2 regions of the Enterococcus sp. LJL98 genome follow, and region 1 is predicted to be linked to the other one. Evidence: riboswitches for the same ligand, from Rfam matches in the RefSeq annotation. Region 1 holds a riboswitch; the other holds the start of a gene.

Evidence for each region. A riboswitch is a leader RNA that binds a small molecule or an ion and turns the genes downstream of it on or off. The one in region 1 is predicted to bind thiamine pyrophosphate.
Region 2: it holds a riboswitch for thiamine pyrophosphate, as region 1 does, so the genes downstream of both, thiT (energy-coupled thiamine transporter ThiT) here and tenA (thiaminase II) in region 1, are expected to answer to the same signal.

The regions. Positions count from the first base shown of each region.
Region 1 is NZ_JBTXLU010000002.1:120,157-125,130, reverse strand. It holds gene ACYSNO_RS04235 (DNA-deoxyinosine glycosylase) at 1-431, opposite strand, end outside; gene thiE (thiamine phosphate synthase) at 514-1,173, opposite strand; gene thiD (bifunctional hydroxymethylpyrimidine kinase/phosphomethylpyrimidine kinase) at 1,173-1,982, opposite strand; gene thiM (hydroxyethylthiazole kinase) at 1,975-2,796, opposite strand; gene tenA (thiaminase II) at 2,793-3,458, opposite strand; TPP riboswitch at 3,586-3,687, opposite strand; gene ACYSNO_RS04210 (L-lactate dehydrogenase) at 3,804-4,745, opposite strand.
Region 2 is NZ_JBTXLU010000010.1:91,131-96,104, reverse strand. It holds gene ACYSNO_RS09225 (class A sortase) at 1-102, opposite strand, end outside; gene ACYSNO_RS09220 (hypothetical protein) at 310-1,101, shown strand; gene thiT (energy-coupled thiamine transporter ThiT) at 1,231-1,815, opposite strand; TPP riboswitch at 1,874-1,974, opposite strand; gene ACYSNO_RS09210 (ABC transporter ATP-binding protein) at 2,194-3,930, shown strand; gene ACYSNO_RS09205 (ABC transporter ATP-binding protein) at 3,923-4,974, shown strand, end outside.

The sequences.
Region 1 (4,974 bases):
TTGGCGCCACTGGTTGATAAGGCGAGATGAATTGGGAGGTGGTTCAACGTATCATTCTTTTTTGCTTCTTGATAGGCAAGTGAACCATTGGCAATGACTTTTTTGATTGAAGCATTTGTTAACAGTTCTGTGAAATCATTTTGACAGACAGTTGAGAAATTGCTATCTAAACTACCTTTTCTTTCAAAAGTCGAGTAAACATCCCATAAACCAATTCGATGTTGTTTCAATTGAGCAATTCGCATTTGATAGTTGAGAGGGTCTACCACTTGTAAATGAGTAAAGAGTAGTTTCCAAAATTGATTACCAGGATTGGCATAATATTCATTCTTTTTTAAAGAGACAGCACTTGGAGCCGTACCAAGTATGAGTATTTCGGTTTGATTGTCATAAATAGGAAGAAAACCTTGTTCTTTTTCTAAGGGCTTCAATTTGATTTCACACCTTTCCTCACACGATTATAACAAAAGAATACATTTTTTCTTTATGAAACATAAAAAAGAAGCATGAAGCTTAGACTCTTTGTTGGAAATGTTGCCGTAAAGTGTGAATGGTTTTCGGTAAATCTTTGGCCTTAGTGATCATCGAAATGACTGCAAGTCCATCGATTTTATTTGAATCAATCAATCGGCAGTTTGTTTCTGTTAAGCCACCAATGGCAACAACTGCTTTTTGACTGGCAGCAGCGAGTTGGTGGAGTTGCTTGACGCCAAGAGGTGCTTGGGCATCTGCTTTTGAGGAAGTTGGGTAAACCGGTCCGATGCCAACATAATCAATTGCTGACAGTTGATTGGCTGCTTGCACTTCTTGAAGCGTATGACAAGAAAGTCCGATACGTAATTTTCCCTTACATTCCTTAATGACTTCTTGAATGTTCGTGTCATTTTGTCCCACGTGAATCCCGTCAGCTTGAATGGCTAAGGCGAGCGCGAGGTTATCATTAATCAAAAAGAAGACCTGATGTTTGTGGCAGATGGCTTGCAGTTTGCGAGCCATCTTTTGAATCGCTACAGGATCTTTTAGACAATTCGGTCCTTTTTCACGGTATTGAAAAGTCGTGATGCCTGCTTGAATGGCTTGCTCAAGTAACTCAGGCAGTGCTTGCTCTCCTTGGACATCTTGTGTGCCCGCGACAAAATAGAGGGTCAGGTGTTCTGGTAGAAAATCCTTCATTAGCTTCCTCCTTTGTGATAAGCCCAATGATTCACTGGACCGTGTCCGTGACCGACTGCAATCGTGGTCTTGATAGCGGCTTGAATAAAGTCTTTCGCAATCTGGACTGCAGAGAGAACGTCCTGACCTTTGGCGAGTTCCGCTGTAATCACAGCAGAAAAGGTACAACCTGTTCCGTGGGTTCGTTTCGTATCAAGACGAGGTTTGGTTAACCAGAATTTTCTCCCGTCTTCAAGCAGGAGGAAATCGGTGGCATCGGGTACGTCTAATCGATGCCCCCCTTTGATGATGACATTTTTGGCACCTAACGCTTGAATGTCGTTCGCTGCTTTTTCAATCGCTTCTTTGCTTGTTAATTCTTTTTCGACAAGGATTGCGGCTTCTGGTAAATTCGGTGTAATAATTGTTGCTAAAGGAATCAGCTGTTCCTTTAATGCTTGAAGGGCAGTCTTTTCTAATAAGTTCGCGCCACCTTTGGCCACCATGACGGGGTCAACGACTAAAGGACCAAAAGAAACAGTCTGTAACTGGTTCGCAATGAATTGTATCACATCCCCATTTGCTAACATCCCGGTTTTAACCGCCCGAATTTGAAAATCGGTTGCAATCGCTTCTAATTGATTTTCAATCGTTTGACGAGGGAGGTTGAAAATATCATGGACCCCTAGAGTATTTTGAGCAGTGACGGCTGTGAGGACCGAGGTGCCAAAGACGTGTCGTTCTTGAAAACTTTTTAAATCGGCTTGGATACCAGCACCACCCCCGCTATCAGAGCCGGCAATGGTTAAGGCTTGAGGATACTCATTCATGTTTCTTCACCCATTCGCCTTTCACTTTGGCTGCGACCATTGCGCCATTGATTGTTGATAGCTGGTCGAGGAGGTTCATTCGGAAATGTCCCACTTGAAGTTGCTCGAACCCTTCGATTGCTTTTTCACCGGCGATACTATACGTGATACCAGCGAGAACAACGGCCTCCAGTTGTTCTGCAGGTCTATTTGTCGTCAGACTGCCTAAGAAAGCTCCACAAATACAAGAAAGGAGGCAACCACTCCCAGTCATTTGGGTGAAATCAGGTGTCCCATTTTTATTTAAATAGGTTTGTTCTCCATTGGTAATGACGTCTGTCGCTCCACTAATAAAGACGATACAGCGGTATTTTTTTGCGACAGCTTCGGCAATGTCTTGCACGTTTGCACTTCCACTACCAGCATCCACGCCTTTTGCTTCCCAAGGCACGTTGGCTAGGCTCGCTAGTTCTCCTGCATTGCCACGAATCAGTGTCGGTTGAATTTTTTCTAAGAGTTGCTGAATCACTTCTTTTCGATAAGTTGTTGCGCCAGCACCAACAGGGTCAATAACGACTGGTTTTCCTTGGTGATTGGCGGCTTGTCCAGCAAGGAGCATGGCTTTTAGCTGTTCATCATTAATCGTCCCCATATTTAAGACAAGGGCGTGATTGAAGGTTTGGATTTCTGCCACTTCCATGATGGTATTTGACATGAAAGGGGAGGCACCAATGGCAAGCAAGCCATTCGCACTGTCATTGGCAACGACTAAGTTCGTAATGTTATGCACGAGTGGATTGATTTCCCGTAGGGTTTGGATGTGGTCAAAGTTCATTTGTTTTCCTCCCAAGTTTCTTTTTGATAAGACATTTCCCAAAATTGTAATTCTAAGCGGCTACTAATGATAAAGGCTTCTTTCATCGCCGCGCGTTCGTCCTCTGAAGCTTGTTGAGCAAAATGGTCCAACCAACCAATTTGAATGTTCGTCATTTCTTTAAATGCGGGACGATGATAAGTATCAATCCAAGCTTGATAGACCGGGTGAGGGGAACCCACATCTGCAAAATGCTCACCAATTTCTTGGTAAAGCCAATAACAAGGGAGTAGGCCGGCCAAAACAGTCCCAGGAGTTTCTGTTTGTAAGAGTCGGAAAATATGACTCGTGTAGTGATAAGCCGTTGGCGCGATGGGCGTCGCTGTATACTCCTCTGTTGTAATATTCATTTGTTGAAAAAAGTCATTCCGGACACTCACCTCAGATTTTTCTAAACCTTTGGCATTTGCGATGAGGGTCTCTCGAAAATCTCCGTTCTCAGTCGCTGCCGCTAACTGATGGTGTGCTTTGCTAAATTGAATCAAATAATAGCGGTCTTGTAGCAAATAATACCGAAAAATAGCTTCCGGTAGTGTGCCGGCAACTAATTCTTGTACAAAAGGGTGCGCCTTACTTTCTTGCCAGATCGCCCTGGTAGCCTTGTGTAGCTCTTGTGAAAACATCGTGTCATCCTCCGTGAATTTGAATTATTACTAGCTGTGACTCCACACAAAAAAACGCCAATCCTCTAATTTCAGGTCTGGCGTAAAAATGCATTCAAAAAATGAGCACCGGAAGACACCCCGAGCGCTTTCTTTTTGTCAACTTCCCTACGCAAGCATCAACTTACAGGTTCAAAGGGTCTGCGATTTGCATCTCAGTCTTTTTTTCAAGACACCCCTAGTAACAAAGTCATTGTAACATAATGAAAATAAATTACGAGAAAAGCGCCTGGGCTTTTTTTATCAAACACAAAAAAATAGAAAGAGCAGCTCCCTGGTGAATTATTTGGAAGCTGCTTTTTCTATTTACGAAGGGGGATCTTGCAGTTGTTCTTGCATTTTTTTTAATGTTTGCAAAGAAAGGGTCATTTTTTCTTGTTCAATTTGATTGAGGGGTGTTTCGATAATCTCACGGACACCTTTATGATAAATGACGGCATTTGAGCCAACGCAAACATCACTGGTGCCATAGTGGCCTTCCAAATGAACGGAAACTGGTAAGACTGAATATTCATCGTTGAAGATTGCTTTTGTAATTCGAGCGAGTGAAATCGCGATGCCATAATGAGTCGATCCTTTCGCATCAATAATGCCGTAAGCTGCATTTTTGACATCTTCAGCCATGCCATCGAGTTCATCTGCTGAAAATTCAGGGTGACGCTCCAGCCATTCACCAATACTGAGTCCACCAATGTTTGCATGAGACCACACAGGAAATTGGGTGTCACCGTGTTCCCCCATGACCGTTACTTGAACATCTCGAGGATCAATTTTTATCTTTTCTCCAATTGCATTGCGAAGGCGTGCCGTATCGAGTGTTGTGCCAGATCCAATGACACGACCTGCAGGCAAACCAGAGATTTTTTTGACATAGTGAGTTAACACGTCGACAGGATTGGTCGCAATTAAAAAAATACCATCAAATCCAGAAGCCATCACGGATTCAACAATGGATTTCATAATCTTTGCATTACGAGTAATTAGGTCGAGTCGTGTTTCGCCTGGTATTTGGTTTGCACCTGCGGTAATCACAACGAGGTCGGCGTCATGACAGTCAGCATAAGTTGCAGAGTAGATTTGTTTTGGTCCAATAAAAGCGAGTCCGTGAGCCAGATCGGCAACATCACCTTCAACCTTCTTTTCATCCAAATCAATGATGCCAACGTCATTTCCAATTCCTTGTGCGACTAAAGCAAAACTGTAACTTGACCCGACATCGCCATTTCCGACTAAAATAATTTTATTCATTTTTTCACTCTCCTTCATCTGTCTTATTATTTATTATGACAGGTTCAGAAGGGATTTCCTACTAAAATGTTTAGAATTGGTAGAGGTTTCTTGCTTTTTTTGACATCAGTGTGTTTCTTGGCTCCAAGCGGATTGAAGCGTTGATTCTTTGTGAACGCTCAATTGTAGGAAGAGGGGGGAAAGAGAAACGATGGATTTGTTTTCGATTCGGTCTTCCTTTACGATGACG
Region 2 (4,974 bases), on a different contig from region 1:
ATTCTTAATTTGACGGTTAAAAATCAAAGCTACCCCAAGCAATAACACCAAAATTAAGCATAAATTGATGACGATTTCTTTAAATTTTCGCTTCTTTTTCATCGGTTGAATCCTCTCGTTTTTTTTATCATACCACAAAATGGAAAAAGCAGGCTGGAAAAACGACAACACTTTGCTTATATTAACATTAAAGCGCTTCCGATGCGATTCTTGTAACCTGTTCTTAATAGAAAAGAAATAAGCTTTTTTCGAGAGGATACGGTAAAATAGAACATAACAGAACGATAGATTAGAAAAAGGAGGGGGAGCATGACTTCATCGATTTATATCCATCTTGACACAACGAGTAATACTGTCTTGACGCAGGGAATTACCGCTGGGGATTTTCAGCGAGGGATTGTTCACCAGCCAAAAAACATTTTGCTATTAAATCCTAGTACCGACTTAGGTGAGTTCGAAAGTCATACATCTATGAAAATGATTCGCGGTCAAGCAGCCATTGATCAGTTTTTTCAAACACTTGCTCAAAACCGCGTAGTTCTTGAAAATAAATGGATTGATTTTACCGATTTAGCCATGTTAAAGGAACTAACGCCGCTAGAGATTTCAGAATTGCTCTACTTTGGCCATATGAAGACCCATCTTTATTCTGCTTTTTTTTATAAGCTTCAAAATAATTTTGTTTATTTTGACTTAGATGGCGGCTTAAATCGCACCTATTACCGTTATCTTGATGAATTTTACCGCATTTTAGCTGTCAAATTAACGCAACTCACTTTAGAAAAACTAAATGAACGTCGCACTTTCTTCCGTAAGCCGCAACTGGTGAACGATATCAACAGTGAGTTGTTAAAAGCACTGAAAGAGGCGATGAAAGAAGGGCTTTTCTTTTCTTTTGAAAAAGCGGTATTAATCAATCAAGAGTTTCGAATTCCACTTTTTTTGGTTGAAGAAGTCCCGCCGTTCACCTCAAAAGTACTCACTCGCATCAAAGAACAGCAACTGGGTTATTTAATCTACCATCAAGACTTGAAAACTTGGACGCTCGATGCGGAAGATGAATTTCTTGGCATCTCGACCAAAACAGACACGTCTTTCTAAACAAAGGCCGTATCAATCATTGATAGACAAAAGGACTTGCGAATCCACACGCAAGTCCTTTTCTTTTATGCTAACGATTTTCTTCTTTCCACCAAATAAGTGAACCCCACACGTATTTGATGGGATGTTTTAATTTTTTGATTGCAAAGGCAAGGCCTCATCAACCGAAAATAAATTTGGCATCACTTGATACAACAATACTAAGGCAATGCTCGTTGCAAGCCCAGTAGCCAAAGCGCTGACCCCATTCATGACAAGAGAGAAAAGAGCTGGCGACATGCCCCACATCGCGTATTCGCCCCAAAATACCCACCCTGCAACAAAGTGCCAGAAAAAACGAGTAAAAACACCGAGCAAACTCGCGGAAACAATCAGCCGAATCGCTAGCCCTTGACGTCCTTCACGCATTGCTTGATAAAGTTTTGGCGCATAAATCCCTGCAAACCCAGCAAATAAAAAAGCCAATAAATACTCGATTAACACTTGTGGCACGCTTAAAAAAGCAACGTTTCCAATTGGAAAATGAAGGATTCCCCAAATAAAACCTGCCATGAGTCCGGGTTTTAACCCTCGACGAAGCGCGTAAAGGGTTAAGGGAATCTGCCCTAAAGAAATGGTAAAACTGGAACCGATATTGGTTGGTAAAAAGGATAAGACAATTGCCAATGCAGCAATAATCGTTCCTTCCACCATTACTCTTGTTTTTCCGTGCATAAAAAAACTCCTCCTTTTCGAATCATCACAATTCACAAAGGAGAAGCATAGGTTCTATACTTCAACTCGACACAATTCCTACGTTCGCATAACCGAAACAGGTTCGAAGGGTTTAGAGTCAGACTCATTCTCAGCGCATTGGCTCCCCTTTGTGATCAGATTCTATTTTATTTTTTGTTACAGAATCATCATAGCATAGTTTTTTCAAATGACCAGAAAAATGCTTTCTCGTTTTTTTAACCTTATTCCAAGTAAAACCAAGTCATTTCATTGACATTCTTACTCATTTTTACGACAATAAAGGATAGGTCTAGCTAGCAGCGAAGGAGAAAATATCGTTGTTAGCGACAATCAATCGAATTAAAGGAGCTCTTATTTATGATAAAAAGTTTACTCAAATATGTTGGAGAGTACAAAAAAGAGACGTTACTCACCCCCTTTTTTGTCACACTCGAAGTCATTCTTGACGTAGTCATCCCTCTCCTCATGGCCATGATCGTCGATCGAGGGATCAGTGGGCGAAGCAAAGAGGATATTCTTTGGATTGGCGCTGCATTGCTAGTCTGTGCAGTTTTAGCACTCGTTTTCGGTATGCTTTCCGCGCGCTACGCCGCCACTGCGTCTGCTGGTTTTGCCAAAAACGTCCGGCAAAAAATCTTTGAAAACATTCAAGAATTCTCATTTTCCAATATCGATCGCTTTTCAACTCCCAGCCTCGTCACTCGTCTGACAACCGACGTGACGAACATTCAAAACGCCTTTCAAATGACGATTCGCATACTGGTTCGTAGCCCCTTACTTTTTTCCTTTTCAATCATTATGGCTTTTCGTTTAAATAATCAATTAGCGATGACTTTTCTATTGATTGTCCCTTTTTTGGCGCTTGGTTTATTTTTAATCATTAAATTTGCTCACCCAGCTTTTAAACATGTTTTTAAAATCTATGACCGTTTAAACCAAGTGGTACAAGAAAACTTACAAGGCATTCGAATTGTCAAATCTTTTGTGACAGAAGCACATGAAGTCGATAAATTTACACAAGTTTCTGGAACAATTTACCGCGCATTTTCAAAGGCAGAACGTATTGTCGCTTTCAACCAACCAGTGATGCAAATTTCCATCTATACTTGTTTACTTTTGATTTCCTGGATTGGTGCGCACTTAATTGTTGCAGGTTCATTAACAACCGGCGAACTCATGAGTATGTTTATGTATGTCATGCAAATTCTCGTTGCTTTAAATATGATGTCGATGGTCTTCGTTATTTTGATTATTTCACGCCCCTCAGCAGAACGCATCATTGAAGTTCTCGATGAAAAAAGTGATCTGACTGACCCCGAAGAACCCGTACTGACTTTGGCGGATGGGTCCGTAACCTTTTCGCAAGTCGATTTTAGCTATACCAACGATGAAAAGAAACTCATTTTAAAACAAGCCGATTTCCAAATTCAATCCGGTCAAACTGTTGGTATTATCGGCGGAACAGGAAGCGGAAAGACAAGTCTGATTCAACTGATTCCACGTCTTTACGATACAACCAATGGCCAAGTGATTGTTGGCGGCAAAAACGTGAAAGACTACTCTTTAAAAACATTACGGGATGGCGTTGCCGTGGTTTTACAAAACAATGTCTTGTTCTCGGGAACAATTAAAGAAAATTTGCGTTGGGGAAATGAGACAGCTAGTGATCAAGAATTGATTGAAGCCTGTCGTCTCGCGCAAGCCGATGATTTTATTCAACGTTTTCCAGATGGTTATGATACTTATATCGAACAAGGCGGAACAAACGTCTCTGGTGGTCAAAAACAACGACTAACCATCGCTCGTGCATTATTGAAACAACCCAAAATTTTAATTCTCGATGATTCAACAAGTGCTGTGGATACGAAAACAGATGCTTTAATTCAAAAAGCTTTTTACGAAACGATTCCCAATACAACCAAAATTATTGTTGCTCAAAGAATCTCTTCTGTCGAAAAAGCAGACCTTGTCATCGTCATGGATGAAGGAAAAATTAACGGCGTCGGGACGCCAGCAGAAATGCTTGCGACGAATCAAATCTACCAAGAAGTTTACCAATCACAACAGAAAGGATTTGGGATTGCCAATGAATAAAACATCCAACAAAAAAACAAAGCAATTAAAAACATTGACTCGTTTGCTCAGCTACCTGATTAAAGATTATCCTTGGCAATTGCTGATTGTCGCCATTTGTATATTTATCACCGCTTTTGCAACGGTTCAAGGTTCTTTATTTTTACAAATTGTCATTGATGACCATGTCACACCGATGCTCGCAAGTGCAGGTGCTCCTGACTTTTCTGGTCTGTTCAAAGCCGTTTTAACCATGGCCTTGATTTATTTACTTGGTGTTTTGACTTCAATTATATTTAACCAATTAATGGTGACGATTTCCCAAGGAGCGCAAAAGAAAATTCGTGATGAACTTTTTGCGCACATGGAAACTTTACCTTTAGCGTATTTTGATACCCACACAAAAGGCGATGTCATGAGCCATTATACAAATGACATTGACACTTTGCGCCAGATGCTTTCACAAAGTGCACCACAACTGCTGCAAGCCATTGTCACTTTAACCAGTGTCTTTGTTGCGATGCTCTCCGTTAGCTTGCCGCTTACGCTCTTTGTCCTCGTTTCGGTCAGCTTAATGGGCCTCACCATTCGCACATTAACTGGCTTAAGTGGACGCTATTTTAAAGGTCAACAAGAATCATTGGGGGCCGTGAATGGTTTTATCGAAGAGATGATGCATGGACAAAAGGTCATAAAGGTCTTTAATCACGAGCAAGTAGCGATTGAAGAATTTACTGCTCTAAATGATACTTTAGCTGAAAATACCACCAAGGCCAACCGCTATGCAAATATCTTAATGCCTGTGATGATGAATTTATTAAATATTCAATACGTACTCATTGCAATTGTTGGTGGCCTTCTGAGTATTAATGGTGTGGGAGCTTTAACCATCGGGGGAATCGCTGCCTTCTTACAACTTAGTCGGTCATTAAATATGCCGGTCAGCCAAATCTCGCAACAGATCAATTTTATTATTATGGCACTTGCTGGTTCGGAACGGATTTTTACTTTGATGGATGAGCCCTCTGAGGTTGATCATGGCACCGTGACGCTTGTGAATGTGAC